2 regions of the Ralstonia condita genome follow, and region 1 is predicted to be linked to the other one. Evidence: predicted binding sites of a transcription regulator. Region 1 holds the regulator's gene; the other holds the start of a gene.
What was found. The regulator FNR, encoded in region 1, switches genes on or off when oxygen is low (the NO sensors DNR and NnrR bind a similar motif). The targets are predictions, from matches to a motif close to TTGATNNNNATCAA.

Region 1 (4,924 bases):
GGTCTGGGCGCATGCGTGGACTGCAGCATCTGCGTGCAGGTGTGCCCGACCGGTATCGATATCCGCCAGGGCCTGCAGTATGAGTGCATCGGCTGCGGCGCCTGCATTGACGCGTGCGATCAGGTCATGGACAAAATGCGCTATCCGCGCGGCCTGATCCGCTACACATCCGAGCGGGCGATGCGGGATCGGTTGAGTCCGAAGGAAGCGCGGCGGCATTTGCTGCGCCCCCGCGTGCTGATCTATACCGCGATCATGTTGGTGCTCACCACCGGTTTCGTGACCGCGCTGGCGATGCGCAAGCCGCTCAAGGTGGACGTGATTCGAGATCGCGGTGCGCTGGCGCGTGAGGTGGATGGCGACAAGATCGAAAACGTCTATCGCCTGCAGCTGATGAATGCGTCTGAACATCCGGTTCGCGTCACCGTCACGGCCGAAGGCCTGCCGGAACTGCAGGTGCTTGGCGGTCGCGGAGAATCGACGACCCTCGAGTTGGCTCCGGCGGCCAATCGGCTGCTGCCGGTGCTGGTACGCCGTCCAGCCGACGACGTGCCACCTGGCTCACACAAGATCCGTTTCGTCATCCAGGCGGACGGCGACGGCGACGGCGACAGTCTCGTGCTGCGCGAGCCGTCGAGCTTTATCGTGCCGCGTTGACGCGGCATCCCCAACAGGAGGCAACGATGCACGCAACGCAATCTTCCGCTCAAGCCCGGCCGTGGTGGCGCGAGCCCTGGCCGTGGCTGCTCATGGCCGGCCCGCTCGTCGCCATGATCGGATGCGGCGTCACCATCTGGCTGGCGATCTCGCATCCCGATCCGGTCATCCAGGATAACGTTGTGCGGCGCGGTCTGGTCGTGGAGAAGAGCGTCACCGTGCCGGCCCAAGCCGCTCACGGGGAGGTCCGATGAAACGCCGACTGCTGATGTGGATCTTGTGGCCGGCGTTCTTGAGCGCCGCGCTGGCCGAACTAGTGGTCTTCGCGGTGGTGGATCCGGCAGACCTGCGCTTTTTTGGTGAACAGATCACCGTGTCGGCCGAAGCGGTCTACACGGTGTCGTTCTTTGTGTTCTGGCTGCTGTGTGGCCTATCCAGCGCGCTCACGCTGTATGTGTCGCCTGGCATCGGCAAGTTGGAGGCGCACGAGCATCCGCTCGTTTGAGCGGATGCAGGCAGACGGTTCAGCTGGCCTGGCCGCTCATCACGTGGCGCAGGCCGGCCATGTCGATCAGCTTGACGTGTCGCTGGCGGATCTGGATCAGACCCGCCTCGGCAAAGCGCGAGAACAAGCGGCTGACGGTTTCGAGCTTCAGGCCCAGGTAGCTGCCAAGCTCTTCGCGGCTCATGCGCAGCACGAACTCCGTCGAAGAATACCCGCGCTGGGCAGAGCGCTTGGACAGATTGAGCAGGAAAGCGGCCAGACGCTCTTCGGCCCGCATCGAACCGAGCGTCAGCAGCATCTGGTGATCTTGTGAGATCTCCTTGCTCATCAGGCGCAGGAACTGATGCTGCAACGAAGGGAGTCGGCGTGAGAGCTGCTGCAACTGGTCATAGCGGACCACGCAGACTTCGGTGTCTTCCAGGGCAGTGGCGTCGGACACGTGCCGCATGTCGCCGATGCCATCCAGTCCGACAATCTCGCCCGGCAGATGGAAGCCGGTGATCTGATGACGGCCGTCCTCGAGGGTGAGGTGGGTCTTGAGCGTACCGAAACGAATGCCATAGACGCCCTCGAGAGGTTCGCCGAGGGCATACAGCGTTTGCCCCTTCTTGACGCGGATGCGCTCCGACACCAGCTCATCCATTTTGCGTACATCGTCCGAATTCATTCCCACTGGCAGGCAGATTTGCCCGAGTACACAAGTGGAGCAACGCGAGGCTTGGTCGGAAAGTGCGATTCGTGTAAGCACGGGTGGGGGCGAATGACTTTCGAGTTGGTGAAGTAGGAAATTCTTATGGTGCAGCTGCGCTTTATTATAACGATGACCTTGCGCTTATCGGACGTTTCCGATGTGGTGAATCGCGTGAAATGCGCTTAATTCCCGAAAGCCGGTCAATAACCTTAGCCCATATCAAAAGAGCATCACAAAGATGAGTGCCGCTGTGCTTCTGAGTGTTTTCTTGATCGCGCTGCTTGGCGGGGTCCATTGCCTGGCGATGTGCAGCGGGATCGCACTCGCCGCGGAGAAGGGCGGGGTCTCCGTGCGTATCGTGTCGCGTCGTCGGCTGTGGTTCGAGCAGGTGATCATGCATGCCGGGCGGCTGACGACGTATGCATCGCTGGGCGCAGCGATGGGGGCGCTTGGTGCCACCGTGTGGCGCCAGCAATGGCTGCCGATCCAGCGTGGTCTGTTTGCGCTGGCCAGCGCGCTGCTGTTGACGTACGGTCTGCTGCTGCTCCTGCGCGCGACGGGGGATGCATGGCGTGCTCCGGGGCTGGAACGCATGCTGGGCCGCCTGTCGGGCAAGTTGTCGGCCTTGGCCTCCCGGTTGGGCGGCGGATTTCGCGCCGCACACCCGCTGGTTCGACGGTATGTCATCGGGCTCGCCTGGGGACTCGTGCCCTGCGGGATGGTCTATGGCGCGCTTGCTGTTGCGTTGCTGGCAGGCAACGCGGCGTCCGGGGCGGTGGTGATGCTCGCTTTCGGGGCGGGTACGCTGCCGAATCTGCTGATGATGTCAGGCCTGGCTGGCTGGTTGCGCGGGCTATCCCGCCAGCGATGGGCTCGCGGCGCCGCAGGGGTCATCATCACCGGGTTCGGAACCTGGGGGCTGGTGTGCGCTGCCTGGTTGCCAGAGATGCTTAACGCACACGGTTTCTGTCTCGTCCTGTGAGCCGTTGAAGGACATGCCAGCCGTGGCGCCGGGCGGTCGGGGCACTCGGGCATCTTCCCGGTTGCGGCGCCAGGCGATATTGCCCTACAATCAGACGCAATTCGACTCGCCTTCCGCGCAGATCAACAATCCCAAGCGCGGCTTCAGGCGACGCCATCCAGTGGTAATGCCGCCCTGGACAGTCGAGTCGGGCAGCTCCCCAGCCTTTGTCGGTAGCCGCCCGGTGCAGCATCCGTCCCTATGGCGGCGGAAGAAATTGCCCTTGTGGTGCCTGACTGGCACCGGATCAACTCGCTCCTCCGGCCTTTTTTTTGGGCTCACCCACTGCGTTCCGGTGCAAGGCTTCACGGCGTTTGCGCGCTTGGCCCGGGCGGGCGACATGCATTCAGATATGCCGCGTGCGTCGCGGCGGAACGACAAACTTCAAGCGTGACGGCGACCGGCCGCGCGCGAGCAATGACGAACCGTTCAACCCGATGAATACCCAAGAGGCGAAAGTCGTCCTCGAGACCGCGCTGATTTGTGCGCAGGACCCGTTGCGAGTCAATGACTTGCGCAAGCTGTTCGACGAAGAAGTTTCCGCGGACACCATCCGCGTGCTGCTCGAAGAGCTGCGCCAGGATTGGCTTGATCGCGGCGTCGAGCTGGTTGCACTGGCTTCGGGCTGGCGTCTGCAGAGCCGTCCCGAGATGCGTGTGTATCTTGACCGGTTGCATCCGGAAAAGCCGCCCAAGTACTCGCGCGCCGTGATGGAGACGCTGGCGATCATTGCCTACCGTCAGCCCGTCACACGGGGGGATATCGAAGATATCCGCGGCGTCACGGTCAATACGCAGGTCATCAAGCAGATCGAAGACCGCGGTTGGATCGAGGTGATTGGTCATCGCGACGTGCCCGGGCGCCCGGCACTGTATGCCACTACCAAGCAGTTCCTTGATGACCTTGGGTTGCGTTCGTTGGACGAACTGCCGCCCCTCGAAGACGCGCGTGCCCAGGCGCAGGCCAGCTTGCTGGAGCAGGGCGCGATCGAGTTTGAGGGCGGCGCCATCGCAGTGGATCAGCTGACGGCGCTTGTGAACGACGAGCCTGCTGCCGAGGGCGCTGTGGCCTCACCGGCTGAAGGCGCCGAGCTGCTGGTGGCGGCCGAAACCGAGCAAGCCGTTGCGCCTATGTCGGGCGCCGAAGTGGCGGCTGCGAGCGGAACATTTAAAGAGCCCGCTGATCCGGGCTCGCCACTGCAGACGGTGCCTGCTGCTCCGCCCGAGGCGAGTGAGACAACCCCCGAAGACGAACGTAGGGCGCTGGCCGAGCCATCATCCGGTTCCCCAAACGAACACTCCTAATGCCAAGCCGGTCCCCGACCGGCGCTTGGCCCGAACCCTTCTGAATTGAAAGACGTTGTGAGTACTCAGCCAGATTCCATGGATACACGTATGCCGCACGAGGCGGACGCTTCGACGCCCCGACAGGACGGCGATGGCGCAGAATCGCAGGCGCCGCGCCGCAAAGGTCTGCGTCGCGGACTGCGCAACCTGGTAGGGTCGCGCCGCCAGTCGCAGGATGGCCGCGCTGAAGCGGATGCGGCCACTGGCGAGCCTGCCTCTGCCGATGCCAGTCCGCCGGCCCAGCCGCGCAAGAGCCGCAACCCACGTGCGCGCAAACCGAAGGAAGGCGCCCCGGCTGAGGTGCAGGGGGTGCAAGAAGCCGCCGTACCCGCCGAGGGTGCTTCTGCGGAAACCCAAGGCGAACGAGGCGAGCGACGTGGCCCGCGTGGCCGATTCGGCAAGAACCGCCGCCGCCCGGGCGAAGGCCAGCCAGCAGGCGAGCGCGCTGACAGCGGCGGCAACAAGAATGCCGCCGCGGGTCGTGGCAAAGGCCAGGGCCGCGGGGGCAAGCAGCAAACCAAGCCGGGCGCGCAGCATCGTTCAGGCACGGGCGGAAAGGGCGCGGAAGATGTCTTCAAGTACGTCATTTCCGGTGCGTATGACTCCGAAACCGACGCGGGTGGCGCAGTATCGCAGCCGACCAAGGTGCGCGAGCTTACTTCCGAGGACGATGCTCCCAAGCTGCACAAGATCCTGGCCGACGC
Region 2 (4,924 bases), on a different contig from region 1:
GAACCCGGTGATGCGCTGGCGCACATGATCGAGCAGGCGGATCGCCATGGCATGACCGGCGGGCGTGGTGATGTCGTCGGCGTCGTGCGTGAAGTTGCGCACCATCTCGTTGATGCCGTTCACCCCCAGCGTGCTGAAGTGGTTGCGCAACGTGCCCAGGTACCGCCGCGTGTACGGATACAGCCCCTGGTCGATCAGGCGCTGCACGAACTTGCGCTTGACCTCCAGCACGTCGCGGCCGAGCGCCAGCAGCGTGTCGAGCTGCGCCAGCAGCGCCGCCTCATCGCCCGCGTAGCGATAGCCCAGGCGCGCGCAGTTCACCGTCACCACGCCGATCGATCCCGTTTGCTCGGCCGAGCCAAACAACCCGTTGCCGCGCTTGAGCAGCTCCCGCAGATCCAGCTGCAGGCGGCAGCACATGGAGCGCACCATGTGCGGCTCAAGATCGGAGTTGAGGAAGTTCTGGAAGTAGGGCAGGCCGTACCGCGCTGTCATCTCGAACAGCATCGTGGTGTTCGGGTGATCCCAATCGAAATCTGGCGTGATGTTGTAGGTCGGGATGGGGAAGGTGAACGCGCGCCCCTTGGCATCGCCGGCCATCATGACGTCGATGTAGGCCCGGTTGATCATGTCCATCTCGGGCTGGAGATCGCCGTAGGTGAAGGGCATCTCTTCGCCGCCGATGTAGGGAACCTGTTCGCGCAGGTCGGCCGGACAGGTCCAGTCGAAAGTGAGATTCGTGAACGGTGTTTGCGTGCCCCAGCGGCTGGGTACGTTGAGGTTGTAGATCAGCTCCTGCATGGCCTGCCGGACCGCCGTGTAGGACATCGCGTCGCGGCGCACGAAGGGCGCCATATACGTATCGAACGAACTGAAGGCCTGCGCGCCTGCCCATTCGTTCTGCAGCGTGCCGAGGAAGTTGACGATCTGCCCGATGGCCGCCGACATGTGGCGCGGCGGCGTGGCCTCGACCTTGCCTGGTACCCCGTTGAAGCCCTCGGTCAGCAATTGACGCAACGACCACCCTGCGCAGTAGCCCGACAGCATGTCGAGATCGTGGATGTGGATGTCACCCTCGCGGTGCGCGGCTCCGGCCTCGGGGCTGTAGACGTGCGAGAGCCAGTAGTTGGCCGTGACCTTGCCCGCCACGTTCAGGATGAGGCCGCCCAGGCTGTAGCCCTGATTGGCGTTGGCATTCACCCGCCAGTCACGCTGCTGGAGGTACTCGTCCATCGTGCTCTCGACATCGACCAGCGTGTGCCTGAGCGCGCGCAGGCGGGCGTGCTGTTCGCGATAGACGATGTAGGCGCGCGCCGTGCGCCAGTAACCCGCGTCGACCAGGGTTTCTTCAACGTGATTCTGGATCGCCTCGATGCCCGGGCAATCCAACGCGCTCACCTGATCCACCACGTAGAGGCTCAGGCGTTGTGCTTCCTGCGTGTCGAATTCACCCGTGGCCTGGCCGGCCGCAGCCATGGCGCGGTGGATCTTCTGCCCATCAAAGGCAGCCAATGAACCGTCACGTTTGGTGACCTGTGTGCAAGCCATGAAACCCCCTACATATAGTGGTATGGAGGTAAGGCTAGCACTAGATATTGTGGTTGGAAGGTCCGGGACGGATCGATTTTCGAATCAGTTGACCCCCGTCAATCGCGCACGCGCGCAGCGCTTCAAAGCCCATTTCGACAGCATGGGTGCACCACGGGCACACGGAGCGCGTGACGATCTGCTCGATCAACCGTCCGCCGGTTTCAGCCCCAGGCGTCTTGCCAGTTTGTGCAGGTTGCTTGCATCCAGCCCGAGGGCCCGCGCCGCCCGCGCCCAGTTGTCATCGTGCGTGGCCAATGCCGATTCGATGCAGCGTCGCTGAAAGTCGGCAACGGCGTCGCGCAGGGGCGTGCCGGGGCGGACATCCTGCGGCACGTCGGGCGATGACGTGTCGGGTGAGGCGACCTCCGTGTCGAGGTCGAGCAGCTCGGCACCCAGCGTCACGATGTCATCGCGGCGCGCGCCCCGGCTCAGCACCTTGAGCGCGGCGCGGCTGATCACGTGTTCCAGCTCGCGCACGTTTCCGGGCCATGGATAGCTGCGCAGGGCGCGCTCGGCATCCGGGCTGAGCCTCAGGCTGCGCAAGCCGAGACGCGCCCGGTTGTGCTCCAGAAACCGGCCAGCGAGCAGCAGGATGTCGTTACCGCGTTCGCGCAGCGGCGGAATCGGCACCGGATACACCGACAGCCGGTGATAGAGGTCGGCCCGGAACGCGCCATCGCGCACGCGCTCGCGCAGGTTGCGGTTGGTCGCTGCAATGACCCGTACGTCGACGTGGCGGGGGCGGTCGGCGCCGAGCCGCTGGATCTCGCCGTTCTGCAGGGCGCGCAGCAGCTTCGCCTGCACCGTGAGCGGCAGTTCACCGACCTCGTCCAGGAACAGGGTGCCGCCGTCCGCCGCCTCAAAGCGACCGGGGCGCTCTCCCGTGGCGCCCGAGAAGGCACCTTTGACATGGCCAAACAGTTCGCTCTCTGCCAGCGACTCCGGCAGCGCCGCGCAATTGACATGCACCAGCGGACGATCGCGCCGGCGCGACAGGCGATGCAGACGGTGGACAAACAGCTCCTTGCCGACGCCGGTTTCGCCCAGCACGAGGATCGGCAGTTCAGAATCGGCCACCACTTCCAGCTCGTGCAGCAACTGGTGGATGGCAGGGCTCTGGCCAACGATTTCGCTTGCGTCGGTGGTGGCGTCGCCGGCGGGCGAATCAGCGCGCGTGGCACGCAGCGCACGGATCTCCGCCTCGAGCCGCGTGGTGCGCGCGGCCGCTTCCACCACGACAGCCAGGCGGCCCAGTTCGGCCTGCGCATCCTCGTCAAACGTGCCGACCTTGAGCGCGTCCAGCGTCAGCACGCCCCAGGGCCGGCCCTCCACCTGCAAGCCGAGACCCATGCAGTCGTGCACCGGCAATGGCACGCCTGCCTGTTCGTCAATGAGCCCGTCGTATGGATCGGGCAGGGTGCTGTCGTGGTGGAAGCATGTCACGCCATGTCGCGCCAGGATGGCGGCCAGCCGCGGGTGCTGTCCGACCACGAAGCGCCGGCCCAGCGCATCGCGCACCAGGCCATCCACGGCCACCGGCCGCAGGTGGTCTTCCTCGAGTTTCAGCAACGCTACGGCCCCGCAGCGAAAGTGCGTGCGCAGGCTGCCCACCAGTCGCTGCATGCGGACAGCGGGCGGCAGATCGGCAACCAGGTCGGTCAAGAGCAGGCGATCAATCATGGTTGAAATGACCCTGAAAGGGTGAAAGATACCTTGATCATGAGACGGTGAATTCTACCCCGCGTATCTCAACCCATTGATTTGCCGAGCGAAAAATCTGGCATGCAATTCGCAAGATCCGGGCATGGCTTTCACCCCACACTGACTTTGCACAGGAGCACAACATGGCGTTACTCGACCAGCCGCTGGGACACTTGGCTCGCAACATTCCGGGCGCCACCGGCATCTTTCACGAATACCAGCTCGATTTCTGCTGCGGCGGCCAGCACAGCCTGCGTGAAGCGGCACAGGCCAGAGGTATCGACGCTGGGCCGATCGCGGAACGTCTGGAGGCATTGAACGCAGCGGTCACGCCGGATCAGGTCGTGGACTGGACGACGGTGTCGCCCAGCATGCTGATCGACCACATCGTCGAGCGTTTTCACGATCGCCACCGTGAGCAACTACCCGAACTGATCCGCCTCGCGCGCCGCGTTGAGCATGTCCATGGCGACCGGGAGGATTGCCCGGTGGGCCTGGCCGACCTGCTCGACGGCATGCAGCAGGAACTGGAGAGCCACATGCAGAAGGAGGAGCAGATCCTGTTTCCGATGCTGTCGCGTGGCCATGGTTCGCGGGCCGGTGGCCCCATCGCCGTGATGCGCATGGAGCACGACCAGCACGGCGACGCCTTGCAGCAACTGATGACGCTGACCAACGACATCACCCTGCCGCGCGGGGCCTGCACCACGTGGCGGGCGCTCTATCTGGGCTTGCGCGCGTTCCGGGAAGACCTGATGGAGCACATCCATCTGGAGAACAACGTTCTCTTCGAGGGTGCGGCCGGGGCGGGTTGAATCACGGTCTTGCTGCCTGTTGTGTCGTGCCGTGGTCCGTTTCCAATCGTTGGCCGGAGACGGATCGTCGCAGGCGCCCGAACATGCGGCCGTGCAGGCCGATGCGATCAGTGGCGCGGGCGGCCGGCAGCAATGTCGTCTGCCATCCGCGCCAGTTCGACGAGCGCCTGCCGGACCAGCACGGGGTAGGGCTCACCGGCCTCCAGTGCGCGCAGGTGCGGCGGCAGGGCGTTCAGTTGCGCCTGCGCATGGACGCGAGCAGCTTCCAGTGATGGCAGCGCTTGCACGCGTTCGCCTGCGCGGACATAGGGCTGCAACAGCGGCACGCCCTCGCACTGGTCTCCTTCGATGGTCAGCGCATCGCCAAGGATCCTGCCCGTGGGGGTGTAACGGCGGTACACCTGCTTGCGGCCGGGCCACGTCGCCTTGCCTTCGGAGCGTTTGCGGCGTGGCAAGCCCGCATACTCGGTCAGCTTGTAGGCGCAATCCAGGTAGGGGGCGTCGGCCGACGTGTTCATGCGGGTGCCGACACCGAAACCGTGGATGGGGGCACCACCCCGGACGAGATCCCGGACGCGATACTCGTCCAGATTGCCGCTGGCGAAGATGCTGATTTCCGGGGCGCCGCCCTCATCCAGAATCTGCCGAACCTGCCTGGCATGCCAATCGAGATCGCCGCTGTCCAGCCGGACGGCCTGGATGGTGATGCCGTCACCGCGCAGCTTGCGGGCCAGTTCCACGACCTTTCTTGCGGCCGCTTCCGTGTCGTAGGTATCGATCAGCAGCGTGGTGTTGGTGGGTTGCGAACGCGCGAACGA

Region 2: R2N03_RS07845 (ribonucleoside triphosphate reductase) is a predicted target of FNR. The motif match lies at 1,637-1,650, and genes of this name have one in related genera.

Annotation. Positions count from the first base shown of each region.
Region 1 is NZ_CATYWO010000006.1:178,252-183,175, forward strand. Features, by position in the region: gene ccoG (cytochrome c oxidase accessory protein CcoG) at 1-657, shown strand, start outside; gene R2N03_RS17895 (FixH family protein) at 684-911, shown strand; gene R2N03_RS17900 (hypothetical protein) at 908-1,162, shown strand; gene fnr (fumarate/nitrate reduction transcriptional regulator Fnr) at 1,182-1,910, opposite strand; gene R2N03_RS17910 (sulfite exporter TauE/SafE family protein) at 2,092-2,835, shown strand; gene scpB (SMC-Scp complex subunit ScpB) at 3,312-4,178, shown strand; gene rluB (23S rRNA pseudouridine(2605) synthase RluB) at 4,269-4,924, shown strand, end outside.
Region 2 is NZ_CATYWO010000002.1:278,648-283,571, reverse strand. Features, by position in the region: gene R2N03_RS07845 (ribonucleoside triphosphate reductase) at 1-1,548, opposite strand, end outside; gene norR (nitric oxide reductase transcriptional regulator NorR) at 1,735-3,270, opposite strand; gene ytfE (iron-sulfur cluster repair protein YtfE) at 3,435-4,106, shown strand; gene R2N03_RS07830 (nicotinate phosphoribosyltransferase) at 4,214-4,924, opposite strand, start outside.